2 regions of the Pseudomonas sp. BN515 genome follow, and region 2 is predicted to be linked to the other one. Evidence: predicted binding sites of a transcription regulator. Region 2 holds the regulator's gene; the other holds the start of a gene.
The links. Region 2 encodes sigma-54, which starts transcription at its own class of promoters, with help from an activator protein. Its sites were predicted from a motif close to ANTGGCATNNANNTTGCTNT; they were not measured.
Positions count from the first base shown of each region.

Region 1: a site for sigma-54 is predicted at 3,016-3,035, ahead of E8E91_RS18555 (CmpA/NrtA family ABC transporter substrate-binding protein). Genes of this name have one in related genera too.

Region 1 is NZ_SSOH01000072.1:111,480-117,047, forward strand. It holds gene acnB (bifunctional aconitate hydratase 2/2-methylisocitrate dehydratase) at 1-2,586, shown strand, start outside; gene E8E91_RS18550 (YgdI/YgdR family lipoprotein) at 2,752-2,961, shown strand; gene E8E91_RS18555 (CmpA/NrtA family ABC transporter substrate-binding protein) at 3,142-4,356, shown strand; gene E8E91_RS18560 (ANTAR domain-containing response regulator) at 4,378-4,956, shown strand; gene E8E91_RS18565 (pyridoxal-dependent decarboxylase) at 5,057-5,568, shown strand, end outside.
Region 2 is NZ_SSOH01000011.1:224,731-230,298, forward strand. It holds gene E8E91_RS02280 (KpsF/GutQ family sugar-phosphate isomerase) at 1-30, shown strand, start outside; gene E8E91_RS02285 (HAD family hydrolase) at 30-554, shown strand; gene lptC (LPS export ABC transporter periplasmic protein LptC) at 563-1,132, shown strand; gene lptA (lipopolysaccharide transport periplasmic protein LptA) at 1,119-1,655, shown strand; gene lptB (LPS export ABC transporter ATP-binding protein) at 1,655-2,380, shown strand; gene E8E91_RS02305 (RNA polymerase factor sigma-54) at 2,528-4,024, shown strand; gene raiA (ribosome-associated translation inhibitor RaiA) at 4,109-4,417, shown strand; gene ptsN (PTS IIA-like nitrogen regulatory protein PtsN) at 4,428-4,892, shown strand; gene rapZ (RNase adapter RapZ) at 4,902-5,568, shown strand, end outside.

The sequences.
Region 1 (5,568 bases), on a different contig from region 2:
GTAGAAGAGCGTGCCGCCCAAGGGGTCGTACCCCAGCCGCTGAACGCCGAACAAACTGCAGGCCTGGTCGAGCTGCTGAAAAATCCCCCGGCCGGCGAAGAGGCTTTCCTCCTCGACCTGATCACCAATCGTGTTCCGCCGGGTGTGGATGAAGCTGCCTACGTCAAAGCAGGTTTCCTCTCCGCTGTCGCCAAGGGCGAAGCCACTTCCCCGCTGATCGACAAGGCTCGCGCCACCGAACTGCTGGGCACCATGCAGGGCGGCTACAACATCGCCACCCTGGTCGAGCTGCTGGACGATGCCGAACTGGCCACCGTCGCCGCCGAACAACTGAAGCACACCCTGCTGATGTTCGACGCCTTCCACGACGTCGCCGAGCGCGCCAAGAAGGGCAACGCTTCCGCCAAGGCTGTACTGCAGTCCTGGGCCGAAGGCGAGTGGTTCACCGCCCGTCCGGCCATCGCCGACAAGTACACCCTGACCGTGTTCAAGGTGCCCGGTGAAACCAACACCGACGACCTGTCCCCGGCTCCTGACGCCTGGTCGCGCCCTGACATCCCGCTGCACGCCCTGGCCATGCTGAAGATGGCTCGCGACGGTATCGAACCCGAGCAGCCTGGCTCGATCGGCCCGCTCAAGCAGATCGAAGCTGTGAAGGCCAAAGGCTTCCCGGTTGCCTACGTAGGTGACGTGGTGGGTACCGGTTCCTCCCGCAAGTCCGCCACCAACTCGGTGCTGTGGTTCTTCGGCGACGACATCCCGTTTGTTCCGAACAAGCGCGCTGGCGGCTTCTGCTTCGGCACCAAGATCGCCCCGATCTTCTACAACACCATGGAAGACGCCGGCGCCCTGCCGATCGAATTCGACTGCACCAACCTGGCCATGGGCGACGTCATCGACGTATACCCCTATGAAGGCAAGGTCGTTCGCCACGACAGCGGCGAAGTCGTCACCACCTTCGAACTGAAGACCCCGGTCCTGCTGGACGAAGTCCGCGCCGGCGGCCGTATCCCGCTGATCATCGGCCGCGGTCTGACCGAGAAGGCCCGTGCCGAGCTGGGTCTGGGTGCTTCCGACCTGTTCAAGAAGCCGGAATCGCCGGCCGACAGCGGCAAGGGCTTCACCCTGGCCCAGAAGATGGTTGGCCGCGCCTGCGGTCTGGCCGAAGGCCAAGGCGTCCGTCCGGGCACCTACTGCGAGCCGAAGATGACCACCGTCGGTTCCCAGGACACCACTGGCCCGATGACCCGCGATGAGCTGAAAGACCTCGCCTGCCTCGGCTTCTCCGCCGACCTGGTGATGCAGTCCTTCTGCCACACCGCTGCCTATCCGAAGCCCATCGACGTCAACACCCACCACACCCTGCCGGACTTCATCAAGACCCGCGGCGGCGTGTCCCTGCGTCCGGGCGACGGCATCATCCACAGCTGGCTGAACCGCATGCTGCTGCCTGACACCGTCGGCACCGGTGGCGACTCCCACACCCGCTTCCCGATCGGCATCTCCTTCCCGGCCGGTTCCGGCCTGGTAGCCTTCGCCGCCGCCACTGGCGTCATGCCGCTGGACATGCCGGAATCCGTTCTGGTGCGCTTCAAGGGCAAGATGCAGCCCGGTATCACCCTGCGTGACCTGGTGCATGCCATCCCCTACTACGCCATCCAGGCTGGCCTGCTGACCGTCGAGAAGAAGGGCAAGAAGAACATCTTCTCCGGCCGCATCCTCGAGATCGAAGGTCTGAACGACCTGACCGTCGAGCAAGCCTTCGAGCTGTCCGACGCCTCGGCCGAGCGTTCCGCTGCTGGTTGCACCATCAAGCTGCCGGAAAACGCCATCGCCGAATACCTGAAGTCCAACATCACCCTGCTGCGCTGGATGATCGGTGAAGGCTACGGCGACGCCCGTACCCTGGAGCGTCGCGCCCAGGCGATGGAAGCCTGGCTGGCCAAGCCGCAACTGCTGGAAGCCGACAAGGACGCCGAATACGCCGCCGTCATCGAAATCGACCTGGCCGACGTGAAAGAGCCTGTGCTCTGCGCGCCGAACGACCCGGACGATGCCCGCCTGCTGTCCACCGTGGCCGGCGACAAGATCGACGAAGTGTTCATCGGCTCCTGCATGACCAACATTGGTCACTTCCGCGCTGCCGGTAAGCTGCTCGACAAGGTCAAGGGTGGTATCCCGACCCGTCTGTGGCTGGCCCCGCCGACCAAGATGGACCAGCACCAGCTGACGGAAGAAGGCTACTACGGCATCTACGGCAAGGCCGGCGCGCGCATGGAAATGCCGGGCTGCTCCCTGTGCATGGGCAACCAGGCCCGCGTACAGACCGGTGCCACCGTGGTCTCCACCTCCACCCGTAACTTCCCGAACCGCCTGGGCGACGCCACCAACGTCTACCTGGCCTCCGCCGAACTGGCGGCCGTTGCCTCCATCCTGGGCAAACTGCCGACCGTCGAGGAGTACATGGAATACGCGAAGAACATCGACAGCATGGCTGCCGATATCTACCGCTACCTGTCCTTCGACCAGATCGCCGAGTACAAGGAAGCCGCTGCAAACGCCAAGATCCCGGTGGTCCAGGCCTAAGGCCCCATCGGTAGCTCGGTAATGAGAAAGCCCCGCCTCGTGCGGGGCTTTTTCTTTTCTGCAATCCGCATCACAGGCCTTTCCGCATTCCCATCGAACCGACTTGCAGGCACCCCTTCAGCAGCTATGTTGCAGATATGAACTCCATAACGGGGGGAGGCCTCCATGAAAACCTGGTTCCTGATCCTCACTTGCACCCTTGGCCTGGCAGGCTGCTCAAGTGAATACCTGATCGCCACGACAGACGGCCAACTCATCGCCACCGACGAAAAACCCGAACTGGATCGAGACACCGGCATGCTCGAATTCGAGGACCATGAAGGCCGGACCCAGCAGATTCCACAAAACCAGGTGAAGCAGATCATCGAACGTTGAGGTAGCTCCGGCCTCCGAATCTTGCCCCGCCATTGCGGGGCTCTTTTTTGCGTCACTGGCATATCGCTTGCTTCAACAGCAACAACGAGGCGCGCTCCAACGGCGGAGCGGGCTGATGACAATGGCGTCGACTCCGGACACACCGGATCGACGCCATTTTGCTGATAGGTGGCAATCGACATGACGGACAAGCAGAACACCACGCGCCCGGACAACCTGGCCTGGGTCGCAGGCAGCGACGCCCCGGAGAAGTGCGTGCTCAACCTGGGCTTCATGCCCCTGACCGACTCGGCCTCGCTGATAGTCGCCGCCACCCAGGGCTTCGCGCAGCCATATGGACTGACCCTAGACCTCCATCGCCAGTCGTCCTGGGCCACCCTGCGCGACAAACTGCTCGCTGGCGAACTGGATGCCGCGCAGGCGCTCTATGGGCAGGTCTATGGCATTGAACTGGGCATCGGTGGCCCCGACGCCGAGATGGCCATCCTCATGGGGCTCTGCCAGAACGGCCAGGCCATCAACCTCTCCGAACCACTCAAGCGCATTGGCGTGACCAGTTCCGAGGCGCTGGCCAATCATGTGCACCATGGCGGTGCGCGCCTGACCTTCGCCCAGACCTTCCCCACCGGCACCCACGCCATGTGGTTGAACTACTGGCTGGCGGCCCAGGGCATCCACCCACTGCGGGACGTGGACACAGTTGTGGTCCCACCCTCGCAGATGGTCGCCCACCTCAAGGCAGCACGTATCGACGGTTTCTGCGCCGGCGGCCCCTGGGGTGCACTGGCGGTCGACCAGGGCCAGGGCTTCACCCTGGCCACCAGCCAGATGATCTGGCCCGATCACCCTGAAAAGGTCATGGCCGTCACTCGCGAGTTCGCCGAGCAATACCCCAACACCGCCCGCGCTTTGACCATGGCAGTCCTGGAAGCCAGCCGCTTCATCGATGCCAGCGAGGAAAACCGCCGTAGCACGGCCCGGCTCATCAGCGGCAGCGATTACGTGGACGTGCCGCTATCGGCCGTGGAGCCACGCTTCCTCGGGCACTACCAGGATGGCCTCGGCAATGCCTGGGAGGACCAGCACCCGCTGCGCTTCTTCGACGGCGGCCAGGTGAACATGCCCTTCCTCTCCGACGGCATCTGGTTCATGACCCAGTTCCGCCGCTGGGGCCTGCTGCGGGACGACCCGGACTACCTGGCCATTGCCCGACGCGTGCAACGTCTGGACATCTACCGCGACGCAGCAGAAGCGCTCGATATCCCGGTCCCCGACCTAATGCGCAGCGCCACCCTGATCGACGGTCGCCTCTGGGACGGCAGCGACCCTGTCGCCTATGCTCGGAGCTTCCCGATCCATTCCCTGGCCGGCCACGCCCGCGCCATTGCCCTGTAGCCGCTGGGGAAGACCGCCACCATGTTGCGCATCCTGCTGATCAACGACACCGCAAAGAAAGTCGGGCGCCTCAAGACCGCCCTGGTGGAAGCCGGCTTCGAAGTCATCGACGAGTCCGGATTGACCATCGACCTGCCGGCCCGCGTCGAAGCCGTCCGCCCGGACGTGGTGCTGATCGATACCGAATCCCCTGGCCGCGACGTGATGGAGCAGGTCGTGCTGGTCAGCCGCGACCAGCCCCGCCCCATCGTCATGTTCACCGACGAGCACGACCCCAAGGTCATGCGCCAGGCCATCCAGGCCGGCGTCAGCGCCTACATCGTCGAAGGCATCCAGACCGACCGCCTGCAACCGATACTCGACGTCGCCATGGCGCGCTTCGAGGCCGACCAGGCGCTGCGCGCCCAGCTCAACGCCCGCGACCAGCAACTGGCCGAACGCAAGCGCGTCGAACTGGCCAAAGGCCTGTTGATGAAGATGAAGCATTGCGGCGAAGAAGAGGCCTATACGCTGATGCGCCGCCAGGCCATGAGCCGCCAGCAGAAGCTGATCCAGGTTGCTGAGCAGATCATCGCAATGCACGACATGCTCGGCCATTGAGGCCCGAGCCCAGCGCAACTGTATGCCGTCAGGTGTATCTGCTGGCGTTCGCGCGGTCCCGCTAAGGTAAGGAGCACTCTCTCCCTCCCGCGAGACCGCCATGGATAATGAACGCCAGCTCCTCGAAGACGCCGACCGCCGTGCCCTCGCCTACGTCGACGGGATACCACAGCGCCGGGTTTTCCCCGCCCCAGAGGCCATCCAGGCGCTGTCTGCCTTCGACGGGCCATTGCCGAACCAGGGCCGCCCGGCCGAGGAAGTGCTGCATCAACTCGATGAGCTGGGTTCCCCTGCCACCACTGCTTCCAACGGCGGGCGCTACTTCGGCTTTGTGATCGGCGCCACCCTGCCAGCCGCCGCAGCTGCCGAGCGCCTGGCACTGGCCTGGGACCAATGCGCGTCCTCCTTCGACAACTCCCCCGCCGCCGATCGCATCGAAAAAGTGGCCGCACGCTGGGTATTGGAAAGCCTGGGACTGCCCATCGGCAGCGCCGTGGGCTTCGGCACTAGCGCCACCGCCTGCACCCTCGCCTGCCTGTCCGCGGCACGCCGCACGCTGCTGGCGCGCAAGGGCTGGGACTTCGACGGCGACGGCCTGATAGGTGCGCCCGA
Region 2 (5,568 bases):
CATGACATGACCCGCGCCGGAGTGATCTGATGAGCAACGAACTCCTCGCCCGCGCCAAGGCCGTGCGCCTGGCCGTATTCGATGTCGACGGTGTACTGACCGACGGCCGCCTCTACTTCCTGCCCGGAGGCGGCGAATTCAAGACCTTCAACACACTCGACGGCCATGGCATCAAGATGCTGATGAGCACCGGCGTACGAACTGCCATCATCAGCGGCCGCCAGTCCGAGGTGGTCGAGCGCCGCGCGCAGAACCTCGGCATCCAGCACCTGTTCCAGGGGCGCGAAGACAAGCTGGTGGTGCTCGACGGCCTTCTTGCGGAACTCGGCCTGACCCATGACCAGGTTGCCTATCTGGGCGACGACCTGCCCGACCTGCCGGTGATCCGCCGTGTAGGCCTCGGCATGGCGGTAGCCAATGCCGACGCCTTCGTGCGCCAGCATGCCCATGGCGTTACCCAGGCACGTGGAGGCGAAGGCGCTGCCCGTGAGTTCTGCGAACTCATCCTGCGCGCCCAGGGCAGCCTCGAAGCGGCCCAGGCCGCCTACCTCTGAGATCCGACATGCCGAAGAACATACGCCTGGCGCTCATCCTGATTCCCATTGCAGCGCTATTCATTGCCCTGGGTTACTGGAACATCCGCCCAGAAAGCTTCATGGATCGCACCACCGCGACGGGCAACGACAACGCCATCGACTTCTATGTCGAAAACGGCAAGAGCACCCAGTTCCAGGAAGACGGCAAGCTCCATTACGAGATGACCGCCACGCGCCTCGAACATATGAAGGCCACTGATGTCACACTGCTGACCACCCCCGACCTGCTCCTGCACCGTGGCACTGACTTCCCCTGGCACGTGCAGAGCGAGCGTGGAGAAGTGGGCCCCGAGGGCAAGCAAGTCGAACTGATCGAGAAGGTCCGGGTAGCGCGCACCGATGCCAAGGGACGCCCGACTATCCTGACCACCAGCCGGCTGACCGTGTTCCCCGACCAGGAATATGCGCAGACCCAGCAAGCCGTTAGAATCGAAGCGGCCAATGGGGTGACCACGGCACAAGGAATGAAAGCGTACTTGAATGACAGCAGGATGCTCCTGCAGTCCAACGTAAGAGGCCAGCATGAGGTTCGTTAATACCCTCCCCCTATTGCTCAGCCTGGGCACCGCACTCGGAAGTGCCGCCGCCTGGGCACTGCCCACGGACCGCGACCAGCCGATTCGCGTACAGGCCGATAGCGCCGAGCTCGATGACAAGCAGGGCGTCGCGGTTTACCGCGGCAACGTCGTGATCACCCAGGGCACCCTCAAGATCACCGGCGACACCGTTACCATCACTCAGGACGCCAATGGCGACGTCGAGGTCTTCACCTCGGTCGGCAAGCCCGCGTACTACGAGCAGAAGCCATCAGTCGACAAGCAGATCGTCAAGGCCTACGGCCTGACCATCCAGTACTTCGCCGCCAATGAGCGCATCATCCTGCTCGACCAGGCCAAGGTCGTACAGGAAGGCAACACGTTCGAAGGCGAGAAGATCGTCTACGACACCCAGCGCCAGATCGTGAACGCAGGCCGCGCCACCGGCGGTAACGTGACCACTCCGCGTCCGCGGATCGACATGGTCATCCAGCCGAAGAAGAAAGAGCAGAAAGCACAGTAATGGCGACTCTCAAAGCCCAGCACCTGGCCAAGAGCTACAAGAGCCGCCAGGTGGTCCGCGACGTCAGCCTGTCCATCGACAGCGGTCAGATCGTCGGCCTCCTCGGCCCGAACGGCGCGGGCAAGACCACCTGCTTCTACATGATCGTGGGCCTGGTCAAGGCCGACCAGGGACGCGTCCTGATCGACCAGCAGGACGTCACCCACCAGCCGATGCACGGCCGCGCCCGTGCCGGCATCGGCTATCTGCCGCAGGAAGCCTCGATCTTCCGCAAGCTCAGCGTGGCGGACAACATCATGGCGATCCTCGAGACCCGCAAGGATCTCGACCGCGCCGCACGCCGCAAAGAGCTGGAAAGCCTGCTGCAGGAATTTCATATCAGCCACATTCGCGACAGCCTCGGCATGAGTCTGTCGGGTGGCGAGCGTCGTCGTGTGGAAATCGCCCGCGCGCTGGCCACGGCCCCCAAATTCATCCTGCTGGACGAACCCTTCGCCGGCGTGGACCCGATTTCCGTCGGCGACATCAAGCAGATCATCCATCACCTCAAGGCGAAGGGGATCGGTGTACTCATCACCGACCACAACGTCCGCGAGACCCTGGACATCTGCGAGACCGCCTACATTGTCAGTGACGGACAACTGATCGCCGAAGGTGATGCGGAAGCCATCCTGGCCAACCAGTTGGTGAAGGAAGTCTACCTGGGCCACGAGTTCCGCCTGTAGTTTCCCGCAACCACGCCTACAAGACGGGTTGCGCGGGCTAGGAAAATCCTTCAAGGTCAGGCATATAATTTGCTTCCTGGTGGCGCCCCGGCGCCCTGTAGTGGATGGCGCGCGAGCGCCGGCGAATAAGGTGCTAAGCCCTCTGCCATGAAACCATCGCTAGTCCTCAAGATGGGCCAGCAGCTGACGATGACCCCGCAGCTGCAACAGGCCATTCGCCTGCTCCAACTCTCCACCCTGGACCTCCAGCAGGAGATCCAGGAAGCGCTCGAGTCCAATCCGATGCTCGAGCGGCAGGAGGATGGCGACGATTTCGACACCTCTGACCCCATGGCCGAAGGCGACCAGCAGCCCAATTCCGGCAGCCAGGAAACCAGCTTTCAGGAGTCCAGCGTCGAGACCAATGCCGAAGCCATGGAAGATGGCGAGTGGCACGAGCGCATCCCCAGCGAACTCCCCGTCGACACGGCCTGGGAAGACGTCTACCAGACCAGCGCCAGCAGCCTGCCGACCAACGATGACGACGAGTGGGATTTCACGTCGCGCACTTCGGTTGGCGAGAGCCTGCAGAGCCACCTGCTCTGGCAACTCAATCTGGCGCCCATGTCCGATACCGACCGCCTGATCGCGGTCACCCTGATCGATTGCATCAACAACGACGGTTACCTCGAAGAGTCTCTTTCCGAGATCGTCGAAGCCTTCGATCCGGAGCTCGGCATCGAGCTGGACGAAGTCGAAGTCGTCCTGCATCGCATCCAGCAATTCGAACCCGCCGGCGTTGGCGCCCGCGACCTGCGCGAGTGCCTGCTCCTGCAATTGCGCCAGCTGCCTCCGGGCACTCGCTGGCTGGCCGAGGCCCAACGCCTGGCCGGTGACTTCCTGGACCTGCTCGGCAGTCGCGATTACAGCCAGCTGATGCGCCGCATGAAGGTCAAGGAAGACGAACTGCGCCAGATCATCGAACTGATCCAGGGGCTTAATCCGCGCCCCGGCTCCCAGATCGAAGCCAGCGAACCCGAATACGTGGTGCCGGATGTGATCGTCCGCAAGCACAACGAACGCTGGCTGGTGGAACTGAACCAGGAAGCCGTACCGCGCCTGCGGGTCAATCCGCACTATGCCGGATTCGTCCGTCGCGCCGACTCCAGCGCCGACAACACTTTCATGCGCAATCAGCTTCAGGAAGCGCGCTGGTTCATCAAGAGCCTGCAGAGCCGCAACGAGACGCTGATGAAGGTCGCCACCCAGATCGTCGAGCATCAGCGCGGTTTCCTCGAATACGGCGACGAGGCGATGAAGCCTCTGGTCCTGCACGACATCGCCGAAGCCGTGGGTATGCACGAGTCCACCATCTCGCGCGTGACCACCCAGAAATACATGCACACTCCCCGCGGAATCTACGAGCTGAAGTACTTCTTCTCCAGCCACGTAAGTACTTCGGAAGGCGGCGAATGCTCGTCTACCGCAATCCGCGCCATCATCAAAAAACTGGTCGCAGCGGAAAATCCGAAAAAGCCGTTGAGCGACAGCAAGATCGCTGGTTTACTGGAAGCACAGGGCATTCAAGTGGCCCGTCGCACAGTAGCCAAGTATCGCGAATCCCTTGGGATTGCCCCTTCCAGCGAACGAAAGCGACTGATGTGACGCGGAAATTGACCCACGCCAAAGTGTTCCGGTGGCAGGCCCGTTAGCCTGTCTCTTATACACGGGCAATAAGGAGAAAGCGGTATGCAAGTCAACATCAGTGGACATCAACTGGATGTGACCGACGCCCTGCGCAACTACGTTGTCGAGAAGTTCGACCGTCTGGAGCGCCACTTCGACCGAATCACCAACGTTCAGGTGATCATGCAGGTCGAAAAACTCAAACAGAAAATCGAAGCCACTTTGCACATCGCCGGCGGCGAAGTCGTTGCCAACGCGGAGCATGAAGACATGTACGCCGCCATCGACCTGCTTACCGACAAGCTTGATCGCCAACTGATCAAGCACAAGGAAAAGCAACTAAACCGCCAGCAGGGTGCCACCGCCCGCTGACCCCTCCTCTATGATCCGACTTGAGCAAATCCTGACCCCCGGCCGTTCCCTGGTGAACGTGCCGGGTGGCAGCAAGAAACGTGTACTGGAACAGATCGCCAAGCTGGTCGCTCGCGACCTTCCCGACCTCGACAACCAGGACATCTTCGAAAGCCTGGTAGCGCGGGAGAAACTCGGCTCCACCGGTTTCGGCAACGGCATCGCCATTCCCCACTGCCGCCTCACTGGCTGCACGTCGCCCATCAGTGCCGTGCTGCGCCTTGACGCTCCAGTCGATTTCGACGCCATCGACGGCGCCCCGGTTGACCTGCTGTTCGTGCTGCTGGTCCCCGAAGCTGCCACCGATGAACACCTTGAACTGCTCCGCCAGATCGCCAGCATGCTCGACCGCAGTGATGTGCGCGAGCGCCTGCGCCAGGCTTCCGACAGCACCAGCCTCTACCAGGTGGTAGTGGACGTGCAGAGCGGACGCTAAGGTTCTTCCATGCGCCTGGTCATCGTCAGCGGCCGCTCCGGGTCGGGCAAGAGTACCGCCCTCGATGTTCTCGAGGACCACGGTTTCTACTGCATCGACAACCTGCCCGCTGGCCTGCTTCCCGAACTTGCCGAACGGGCCCTGCTGCACACCGAGCTACTGGAACCCCAGGTCGCCGTGTCCATCGACGCACGCAACCTGCCCAGCCAGCTGCAGCGTTTTCCCGAGTTGCTCAGCGAGGCCCGCAATCGCCACATCAAGTGCGACGTGCTGTACCTCGATGCCGACCACGACACGCTGCTCAAGCGCTTCTCGGAAACGCGCCGGCGCCACCCACTGACCAATGACAACCGCTCCCTGGCCGAAGCCATCCGGGACGAGGAAGTGTTGTTGGCGCCCATCGCCGATCTCGCCGACCTGAAGATCGACACCACGCACCTCAACCTCTATCAGCTACGCGACAGCATCAAGCTGCGCCTGCTGAATCAGCCCGAACCCGGCACTGCTTTCCTGATCGAGTCCTTCGGCTTCAAGCGTGGCATGCCGGTCGACGCCGACCTGGTGTTCGACGTGCGCTGCCTGCCAAACCCTTACTGGAAGCCGGAGCTGCGGGACCATTCGGGACTCGCGCCGGCTGTCGCCGAGTACCTCGCCGGGCAGCCGGATGTCGAAGAGA